Regions from separate parts of the Geodermatophilus sp. SYSU D00703 genome, predicted to be linked through region 2. Evidence: riboswitches for the same ligand, from Rfam matches in the RefSeq annotation. Region 2 holds a riboswitch; the other holds the start of a gene.

Region 1 (4,367 bases), on a different contig from region 2:
CGCCGCTCGGCAGGTCGCGCAGCCGCGCCGCGGCGGCCTCGACCGACCAGGTGGGCGGCAGTGCGAGGTCCGCGCCGGTGCCGCGGAAGGTGACCAGTCCGACCTTGTCCCGTCGCTGGTAGGCGTCGAGCAGCAGCGACAGGACGGCGCCCTTCACCGCGCCCATCCGCGACCGCGACCCCATCGAGCCGCTGGCGTCGACGACGAAGAGGACGAGGTTGCCCTCGCGGCCCTCCAGCGTGGCCTGGCGCAGGTCGCCGCGCGCGAGGAGCAGCCCCCGCCCGGTGCGGCCGCGGGCCGCCTGGTGGGGCGCGGCGGCGAGCACGGTGTCGGGCAGGTGCAGCCTGGTCACCGTGCCGCTCGGGCGGGTCGAGCCGACGACGCGGCCCCGCTCGGCGCGGGCCCGGGAGCGCCGTCCGGCCGCGCCGGTGCCGACGCCTGGGACCTCCAACCGGCGGGTGCGGAACGGCTCGGACGGCGCCACGGCCGCCCGCTCCGGCGCCGGTCCGGGACCACCGCCCTCCTGCGGCGGTGTCGGAGGCTCTACCGCCGGATCGGCGCCCGAACCGCCGGGATCGCTTCCGACACCGGGTGGCGGCGACCCGCCACCGCCGTCGTCGTCGGGGCCGTCGTCCTCGGGCCGGGCGTCCTCGAGCGCCTGGTCGAGGGTCTGCTCGTCCAGGCCGGGCGCGTCGAAGGGGTTGCGCCGGCGGCGGTGGGGCAGCGCCAGCCGCGCGGCCACCCGCACGTCCTCCTCGGTCACCGCGTCCCGGCCGCACCAGGCGGCGTGCGCGATCGCGGCCCGGGCGGTGACCAGGTCCGCGCGCAGCCCGTCGACGTCGAAGGCGGCGCAGACCGCGGTCACCTGGCGCAGCGCGTCGTCGGAGAGGACGACGTGCGGCAGCCGGGCGCGGGCGTCGGCGATCCGCGCGGCCAGCACCGCCTCCTCGGCCGCCCACGCCGCGGTGAAGCCGGCCGGGTCGGCGTCGTGGGCGAACCGGCGGCGCACCACCTCGGCCCGCTCGGCCGGGTCCCGCGGGGCGGCCACCTCGACGGTCAGGCCGAAGCGGTCCAGCAGCTGCGGGCGCAGCTCGCCCTCCTCGGGGTTCATCGTCCCGACCAGCAGGAACCGGGCCGCGTGCCGCACCGAGACGCCCTCGCGCTCGACGTAGGCGGTGCCCAGCGCCGCGGCGTCCAGCAGCAGGTCGACCAGGTGGTCGTGCAGCAGGTTGACCTCGTCGACGTAGAGCACGCCGCGGTGCGCGGCGGCGAGCAGCCCCGGCTCGAAGGCCTTCACGCCCTCGGTGAGCGCCCGCTCGAGGTCCAGCGAGCCGACGACGCGGTCCTCCGAGGCGCCGACCGGCAGCTCGACCAGCCGGGCCGGCCGCGTCTGCCCGGGGGCGTCCGCGTCGTGCGGGCCGTCGGGGCAGGCCGGGTCCGGGGCGGCGGGGTCGCAGGCGAAGCGGCAGCCGGTCACGACGTCCACCGGCGGCAGGACGGCGGCCAGCGCGCGCACCGTCGTCGACTTCGCCGTCCCCTTCTCGCCGCGGACGAGCACGCCCCCGACCGCAGGGGAGACGGCGTTGAGCAGCAGGGCCAGGCGCATGTCGTCCATGCCGACGACGGCGCCGAAGGGATACGTCACCCGGGGTCCTTCCTCCCCGGGTGTCCACGCCCGGAGGGAGCAGGGACGACGGCGGGAGTCTCCTGGCTGCCGGATCGTCGTCCGCCCCCGACCTTCCCGCCCCCGGAGGGACAGTGGCCGAGCGTGGGGGCGTACTCCCCGGTCACAGTGGCGGGACCGCGCCGGAATCGCACCGGGCTTCCTCCACTGCCGTCGCTGTGGCCCGGTCATGCAACCACGCCGCCACGGCTCGCCGACAGCCCGCCCGTCTCTTGACGGATCGGAAAGCCACGATCCATACTTTCCGACATGGAAAGCGACCCGATCGACCGGGACACCGCCGCCGCCCAGCTCGCCGCGCTCCGGGCGGACCGGACCGCGCTGGCCGACCGGGTGCTGCAGCCGTGGTGGTGCGACGTCGCGCTGGGCCTGCTGCTCTTCGGCTTCCTGTCCTCCTACGCCTTCGACTCGCTGTGGGTGACCTTCCCGGCCGTGATCGTCTTCATGGGCGGTCTGGGCGCCCTGGTCCCGGCGTACCGGCACATCACCGGGGTGTGGGTGAACGCCGGCCGGCGCGCCATGGCGGTGTGGTGCGCCATCGTGCTCCCCGTCCTGGTCGCCGCCTTCGTGCTGGCGGAGGGCCTCGACCAGCGGTGGGCGATGGTGGTGGCCGGCGCCGTGCTCGGCCTCGCCGCGGCACTGCTCAGCCGGCACTGGGGCCGAGCGCTCGTCGCCGAGATGCGGGAGTCGCTGTGACCACGGTCGCTGCGCGCTTCGACACCGTCATCCACCCGCCGCCCCGACTGCAGATCTGCGGCCTGCTCGCCGCGGTGGACACCATGGAGTTCGCCGCCGTCCGCGACGCCGTGGGGGTCAGCGACTCGGTGCTCTCCAAGCACGTGAAGCAGTTGGAGGAGGCCGGCTACGTGAAGGTGCAGAAGGCCACCATCGCCTCGCGCCAGCGCACCAGCCTCGCGCTCACCAGGCCCGGCCGCGTGGCCTTCGACGCCCACGTCGCCGAGCTGCGGCGGATCACCGGCGGCTGAACCGCGCAGGCCCGCGGCGGGCCCCTGCAGAGGGGCCACCCCGGGGCGGCAGAGTGGGCACCGTGGGGGGTACGGGGCGCATCGCCCGGCTGGCGGACGCGGCGCTCGTGCTCGCCGCCGCGGTCGTGGCCACCGTCCTGTTCGACGCCCTCGACCTGCCCTCGCCCTCGCTGTTCGGCGGCCTGGTCGCCGGCCTGGTCCGGGGCCTGGCCGGACGGCGGCGGCTGGTGGTCCCGCGCCCGGGGATGGTCGCCGCGCAGGGCCTGATCGGGGTCTCCATCGGCGCGCTGGTCGACCTGGAGACCCTCGCCGCGATCGGCCGCGACTGGCTGCCGGTCCTCTCCGTCACGGTCGGCACGCTCGTGCTGACGCTGCTGGCAGGGCTGCTCATGCGGCTGCAGCCCGGCATCAGCCCGGTGACCGGCGCCTTCGCGATGATCGCCGGGGGCGCGTCGGGCATCACCGCGATGTCCCGCGAGCTGGGCGCCGACGACCGGATGGTCGCCGTCCTCCAGTACCTGCGGGTGCTGATCATCGTCGTGCTCATGCCGGTGGCCGCGACGGCGGTGTTCGGCGCCGCCCCCGGCGCCGGCGGCCCGGTGGTCGACGACGCCGGCCCCGGGTGGCCGGTCGACCTGCTGTTCTCCGCGGTCTGCCTGCTGGCAGGCATCCCGCTGGCGCGGGTGCTGCGGATCCCCGTCCCGGCGCTGCTCGGGCCGATGCTCGTGGCGGCCGCCCTGGACCTGAGCGGCCTGTCGCGGGGCGCGGAGGTCCCGGTGCCCCTGGAGCTGGCGGCGTTCCTGCTGATCGGCCTGACCGTGGGGCTCAACTTCACCCGTGACAGCCTGCGCACCATCGGGCGGGCGCTGCCGCTGGCCCTGGCGATCATCCTCGGCCTGATCGCCGCCTGCGCCGGCCTGGGTGCGGTCCTCACCGTCACCACGGGCGCCAGCGCGCTCGACGCCTACCTCGCCACCACGCCCGGCGGGCTCTACGCGGTGCTGGCCACGGCCCAGGACGGCGGCGCCGACGCCACCTTCGTGCTCGCCGTCCAGGTGCTCCGGCTGTTCGTGATGCTGCTGACCGCGCCGCTGCTCGCCCGGTGGCTGCGCCGTGCCGGCGGAGGGGAATCCGGGGTCGTCCCGGGTGGTTGACCGTTCAACCGACGGCAGGGAGTGGCAGTGGAGCTCGGGGTCTACACGTTCGGCGACGTCCTGCGCGACCCGTGCACCGGCACGACGACCAGCCCCGAGCAGCGGCTGGCGGACCTGCTGGAGGAGATCGAGCTCGCCGACCAGGTCGGGCTCGACGTCTTCGGCGTCGGCGAGCACCACCGCCCGGACTACGCAGTCAGCTCGCCGTCCACCGTGCTCGCCGCGGCCGCCGTCCGGACGACGCGCATCAGGCTGACCAGCGCGGTCACCGTGCTCTCCTCCGAGGACCCGGTGCGGGTGTTCCAGCAGTTCGCCACCGTCGACCTGCTCTCGCACGGCCGGGCGGAGGTCATGGCCGGGCGCGGGTCGTTCATCGAGTCCTTCCCGCTGTTCGGGTACGACCTCGACGACTACGACGAGCTCTTCGCCGAGAAGCTCGACCTCCTGCTGCAGCTGCGCGACTCGCCGCGGGTCACCTGGTCCGGCCGGCACCGCGCGGCGCTGGTCGACCAGCCGGTCTTCCCGCGCACGGTGCAGGACCCG
Region 2 (4,367 bases):
GAGCCCCTTGGCGATGTAGGCGTAGAAGGCCCCGGCGCTGCCCACGTACCGCGTCATCCGGGTGAAGGCGACCGCGAACACCGCGAGGGTCAGCCCGGCGAACAGGTAGGCCAGCGGGGCGCCGACGCCGCCGATGAGGATCGCCAGCGCTGCGATCCCGGCCAGGATCGTGAGCGGCGCGGCCGCGGCGACGACCATGAACACGATGCTCCCGGTACCGAGGACACCGGGCTTGAGGTGTCCCTGGCCGGGCGCGTCGCCGGCAGCGGCAGGGGGCTGGGGTGGGGTCACGGTGGGTCCTTCCACGGCTCTCCGGGGCGCCTTATCCGAACGGCGTTCGGTTAGTGTGGGTGTGCGACACCTCACGGTCAAGGCATCCGCGAGGATCCGTGTCGACGTGCCCGTGCCGACCTCAGGAGGAGACGTGGTCCAGCGCCGCCGGCGACTGCTCGACGTGGGGATGATCCTCGACGCCGCTCTCGCGCTGGTCGACGAGCACGGACGCCTGACGATGAGCGAGCTCGCCGGGCGGCTCGGCGCGAGCGCCTCGTCGATCTACCACCACGTCTCCGGCCGGCGGGAGATCATCGAACTGCTCCGCGAGCGCTTCGCGGCGCAGGTCGAACTGCCGCCGCTGGACGACACCGACTGGGCCGCGCAGGTCACCACGTGGATGCACTCCTACCGCCGGGGGCTGGCCGCGCACCCCAACCTGATCCCGCTGCTCATCGGCCAGACGATGACCGCGGGCGCCGCGCTGTCCGGCTACGACCGCGTCGCGACCCTGCTGGCCGCGGCGGGCTGCCCCGCCGAGGAGGTGATCCTGTGGGTCACGGTGCTCGACTCCTACGCCGTCGGCGCCGCGCTGGAGCTGGCCTCGCCGGCTGACGTCTGGCAGAGCGGTGGCGGCGCCACGCCCGCGCTGGACGTCGCGGTGCAGGCCGGACCCCGGGGCGGCACCCGCGCCGACGGGGCCTTCGAGCTCGGCCTGAGCGCCCTGCTGACCGGCATGCGGCAGCGGTTCGGGCACGCCGCCCGGACTCCGGAGGCGGCGGGTCAGTAGGGACCAATGGCCCTGTGGCCACCTTCGGGGAGGCGACGAGCATGCGCTCCACCGGGTGCGCCGCGCGCTCCGCGCCGGGCACCGGGGCGCGGGGAGGGGCCATGCGACTGCTGCGGGCCGTGGTCGTCGGTGCCTTCGTCGTGGCGTCCGTGCTGTTCTCGTCCGGAGCCGCCACGGCCGACAGCGGGACGGCCGGCCGACTGGACGACTGTGTCTGGATCTGGTGGATCCCCTTCCCGTGCCACCCGGAGTGACCGCGACGGCACCCCTGCGCCGGCCCGGAGCCGCGGCGTTCCCGCCGGACCCGGCATGCTGATCCGGTGACCCCGTCGCCGCCGAGCGCGACCGCGCTGGCGGCCGCCGGCGCGCTCGGGCCCTTCTTCCGCGTCGAACCGGGGGCGGGACCGGGCTGGACGACCTGGGCGCGGCTGTGCGACGACCCCGTCGTGCTGCGCGGCCGGCTGGCCGAGGTGCGGGCGGTGCTCGCCGCGGGTCCGGGACGACCGGACGTCGAGCCGGCCGTGGCCGCCTCCCTCACCCACCTCGGCCTCGTCGCGCGGCTGGTCGCCCCGGTGCTCGGCACGGCCCTGCTGACCGGGTCCCTGCCCGTGGCGCCGGCCGCGCACGTGCACCTCCGGCTGTCCGGCAGCAACCCGCTGCCGTTGGCCGTGTCGGCGACGGCGGCCGTCGACGCGGGGAGCGCCGAGGAGGTGGCCGGCTCGTTCGCCGGGCACTGGCTGGCCCCGGTGGTGGCGCCGCTGTCCGGTGCGGTGCGGGCCTGCCACCCGGTGTCCCCGCGGGTCCTCGCCGGCAACACGACCTCGGCCGTCGCCGGGGCGCTGCGGATGGCCGCCGAGGCCCGCCCGGACCTGGCCGGCCGGGCCGCGGCCGTGCTCGACGAACTGCTCCGGGCCGGGCCGCTGGCCGGCACCGGGCGGCGTCGGGACGACGGCTCGTTCGTCCGCCGCTCCTGCTGCCTGTTCTACCGGCTGCCCGGCGCCGGGACCTGCGGCGACTGCGTCCTCGAGCGGCCCCGGCCCTCACCCGGTCGCGGTTCCGAGTAACGTGCGCGGCGCCGCAGTGTCTGGGAAGCCGGTGGGAGTCCGGCACGGTCCTCGCCACTGTGACCGGGGAGCGGACCCCCACGGCACCACTGGCCACGCACGGCGGCCGGGAAGGTCGGGGCGAGCGTCGATCCGGGAGTCAGGAGACCGGCTGCGGCGCGCACCACGTCATTCCACGAGGCATGGAAGAAAGGCTCTGTCGCTCATGACCTCCGCTCCCCACGCGCACGCCCCCGCGACCCGCACCCGGGTCGCCGTCCCGACCTGGGCCTGGGCCCTCGCCCTCCTCGCGCTCTTCGGCCTCTACCTCGTCGCGCAGGACAACGGCGCGGTGCTGTCCTCCCTCGGCGAGACCGCGCACGAGTTCTTCCACGACGCCCGGCACTCGCTGGGCATGCCCTGTCACTGAGGGCGGCAGGTGATGGCCGAGGTCCTCGACCGTCCCCGGACCGAGCAGCCGCCCCGCTTCGGGCAGCTGTTCAGCCGCCTGGTGCTCGCCGGCCTGCTCGCCGGCGCGCTGGCCGGCGTCTTCTCCCTGCTGGTCACCGAGCGGGCCATCGCGCCCGCGCTGGCGCTCGAGGAGGCCCGCGCGGCCGCCGGGGGCGGGGGCCACGAGCACGGCGAGGAGCTGTTCAGCCGCGGTGAGCAGCTGGTCGGCGGGTTCCTGGGCACCGTGCTGGCGGGGATCGTCCTGGCCGTGGTGTTCGCCGCCGTCTACGGCGCCGTCCGCCACCGCCTGCCCGGGCGGACCGACTTCGCCCGGGTCACGCTGCTGGCCGCCATCGGCTTCGGCGTCCTGGCGCTGCTGCCGGCGCTGAAGATCCCGGCGAACCCGCCCGCCGTCGGTGACCCCGAGACCGTCGGCACGCGGACGGCGATCTACGGCGGCGTCCTGCTCTGCGGCGTCGTCGCCGTGATGCTGGTCTGTGCTCTGGTCAGCGCGCTGCGCAGCCGCGGCGCGGGGTACCCCGCCACGGTCACCGCCGCGGTGGTCGCCACCGCCGTGCTGCTCGCGCTGCTCGTGGTCCTGGTGCCGGGCAACCCCGACACCGTCGCCGCCGACGTCCCCGCCGCCGTGGTGTGGGACTACCGCCTGGCCTCCCTCGGCCAGCTCGCCGTCCTCTGGACGGCGCTGGGGCTGGCCGGCGGCTGGCTGCTCGACCGGCTCCCGGCGCGCCCGCGCTGAGCCGCCGCGGGCGCACCGCCCGCAGCGACCAGGACCCGTGCCACCACCGGCACGGGTCCTGGTCGCGTGTCGGGCTCCTGACCGGCGCCCGCTCCGGAGGCCCCCGCGACGTCCGCCTCGCCGGCCGGGTCCGCACCCCCACGGATTAGGGGTCCGCCGACCCCTCGGACACGTGTGCCCAGGTCAGGGGCACGACCCCGATGCTGGTCCCGAGACGGGCCGGGGGGTCCGGACGACGCCGGGGGCGATGAGAGTGGAACAGGACCACGGGAGTGCGGGCGCCTGCCCGTTCAGCGGCGCGAGGGCGACGGGCGGGATGGCCCGCCGGGGCTTCCTCGCCGGGGCGCTGGCCACGGCGATGGTGCCCGCCGTCGGCGGACTCGGAGGCACGGCGCGGGCGGCCGAGGACCCCGTCCCGACCACCGAGCCGACCGCGCCGCCGCCGACCCCCGACGCGCCCGCCGAGACGGGGGCGCACGCCGTCGGCGACCCGCGCGGCGCGGACGTCGCCGTCCGGGTGGACCGGAGGGTGCAGGCCCGCTTCGGCCTGATGTTCCCGGACCTGCCGGCCTTCGCGCCCAGCGACGGGCTGCTGCGGGGGCTGGCCACGAGCATGAACGACGGCCTGCTGCCGCTGTCCGACGTCCGCCTGAGCGACCCCGCCGCCGACAACCCGGGCATCCCGGCCGGCTACATCTACTTCGGCCAGTTCGTCGACCACGACATGACGCTGGACAAGACGCCGCTGAGCACGCGGCTGCAGGACCCGCTGGCCATGCGGAACTACGACACCCCGTGGTTCGACCTGGGCAGCGTCTACGGCAAGGGCATCAAGGGCAGCCCGGAGCTCTACGACCCCGACCGCTACGGCTACCTCAAGCTCTGGCACCACGACGACCTCGTCGACCTGCCCCGTGACGACGTCGGTGCGGCCTACCTCGGTGACCCGCGCAACGACGAGAACCTCATCGTCGCCCAGCTGCACACGGTGTTCATCCGGCTGCACAACAAGTTCATGGACCAGGGCATGACCTACGCCCAGGCCGTGCGGCAG

Evidence for each region. A riboswitch is a leader RNA that binds a small molecule or an ion and turns the genes downstream of it on or off. The one in region 2 is predicted to bind cobalamin.
Region 1: it holds a riboswitch for cobalamin, as region 2 does, so the genes downstream of both, ACI782_RS00250 (putative cobaltochelatase) here and ACI782_RS16465 (CbtB domain-containing protein) in region 2, are expected to answer to the same signal.

What each region holds. Positions count from the first base shown of each region.
Region 1 covers NZ_JBJGYU010000001.1:49,090-53,456, forward strand. The annotation lists gene ACI782_RS00250 (putative cobaltochelatase) at 1-1,645, opposite strand, end outside; cobalamin riboswitch at 1,702-1,828, opposite strand; gene ACI782_RS00255 (hypothetical protein) at 1,934-2,380, shown strand; gene ACI782_RS00260 (transcriptional regulator) at 2,377-2,670, shown strand; gene ACI782_RS00265 (AbrB family transcriptional regulator) at 2,733-3,824, shown strand; gene ACI782_RS00270 (LLM class flavin-dependent oxidoreductase) at 3,852-4,367, shown strand, end outside.
Region 2 covers NZ_JBJGYU010000017.1:57,789-62,155, forward strand. The annotation lists gene ACI782_RS16445 (APC family permease) at 1-291, opposite strand, end outside; gene ACI782_RS16450 (TetR/AcrR family transcriptional regulator) at 425-1,063, shown strand; gene ACI782_RS16455 (hypothetical protein) at 1,165-1,317, shown strand; gene ACI782_RS16460 ((2Fe-2S)-binding protein) at 1,384-2,127, shown strand; cobalamin riboswitch at 2,125-2,297, shown strand; gene ACI782_RS16465 (CbtB domain-containing protein) at 2,333-2,536, shown strand; gene ACI782_RS16470 (CbtA family protein) at 2,549-3,313, shown strand; gene ACI782_RS16475 (peroxidase family protein) at 3,561-4,367, shown strand, end outside.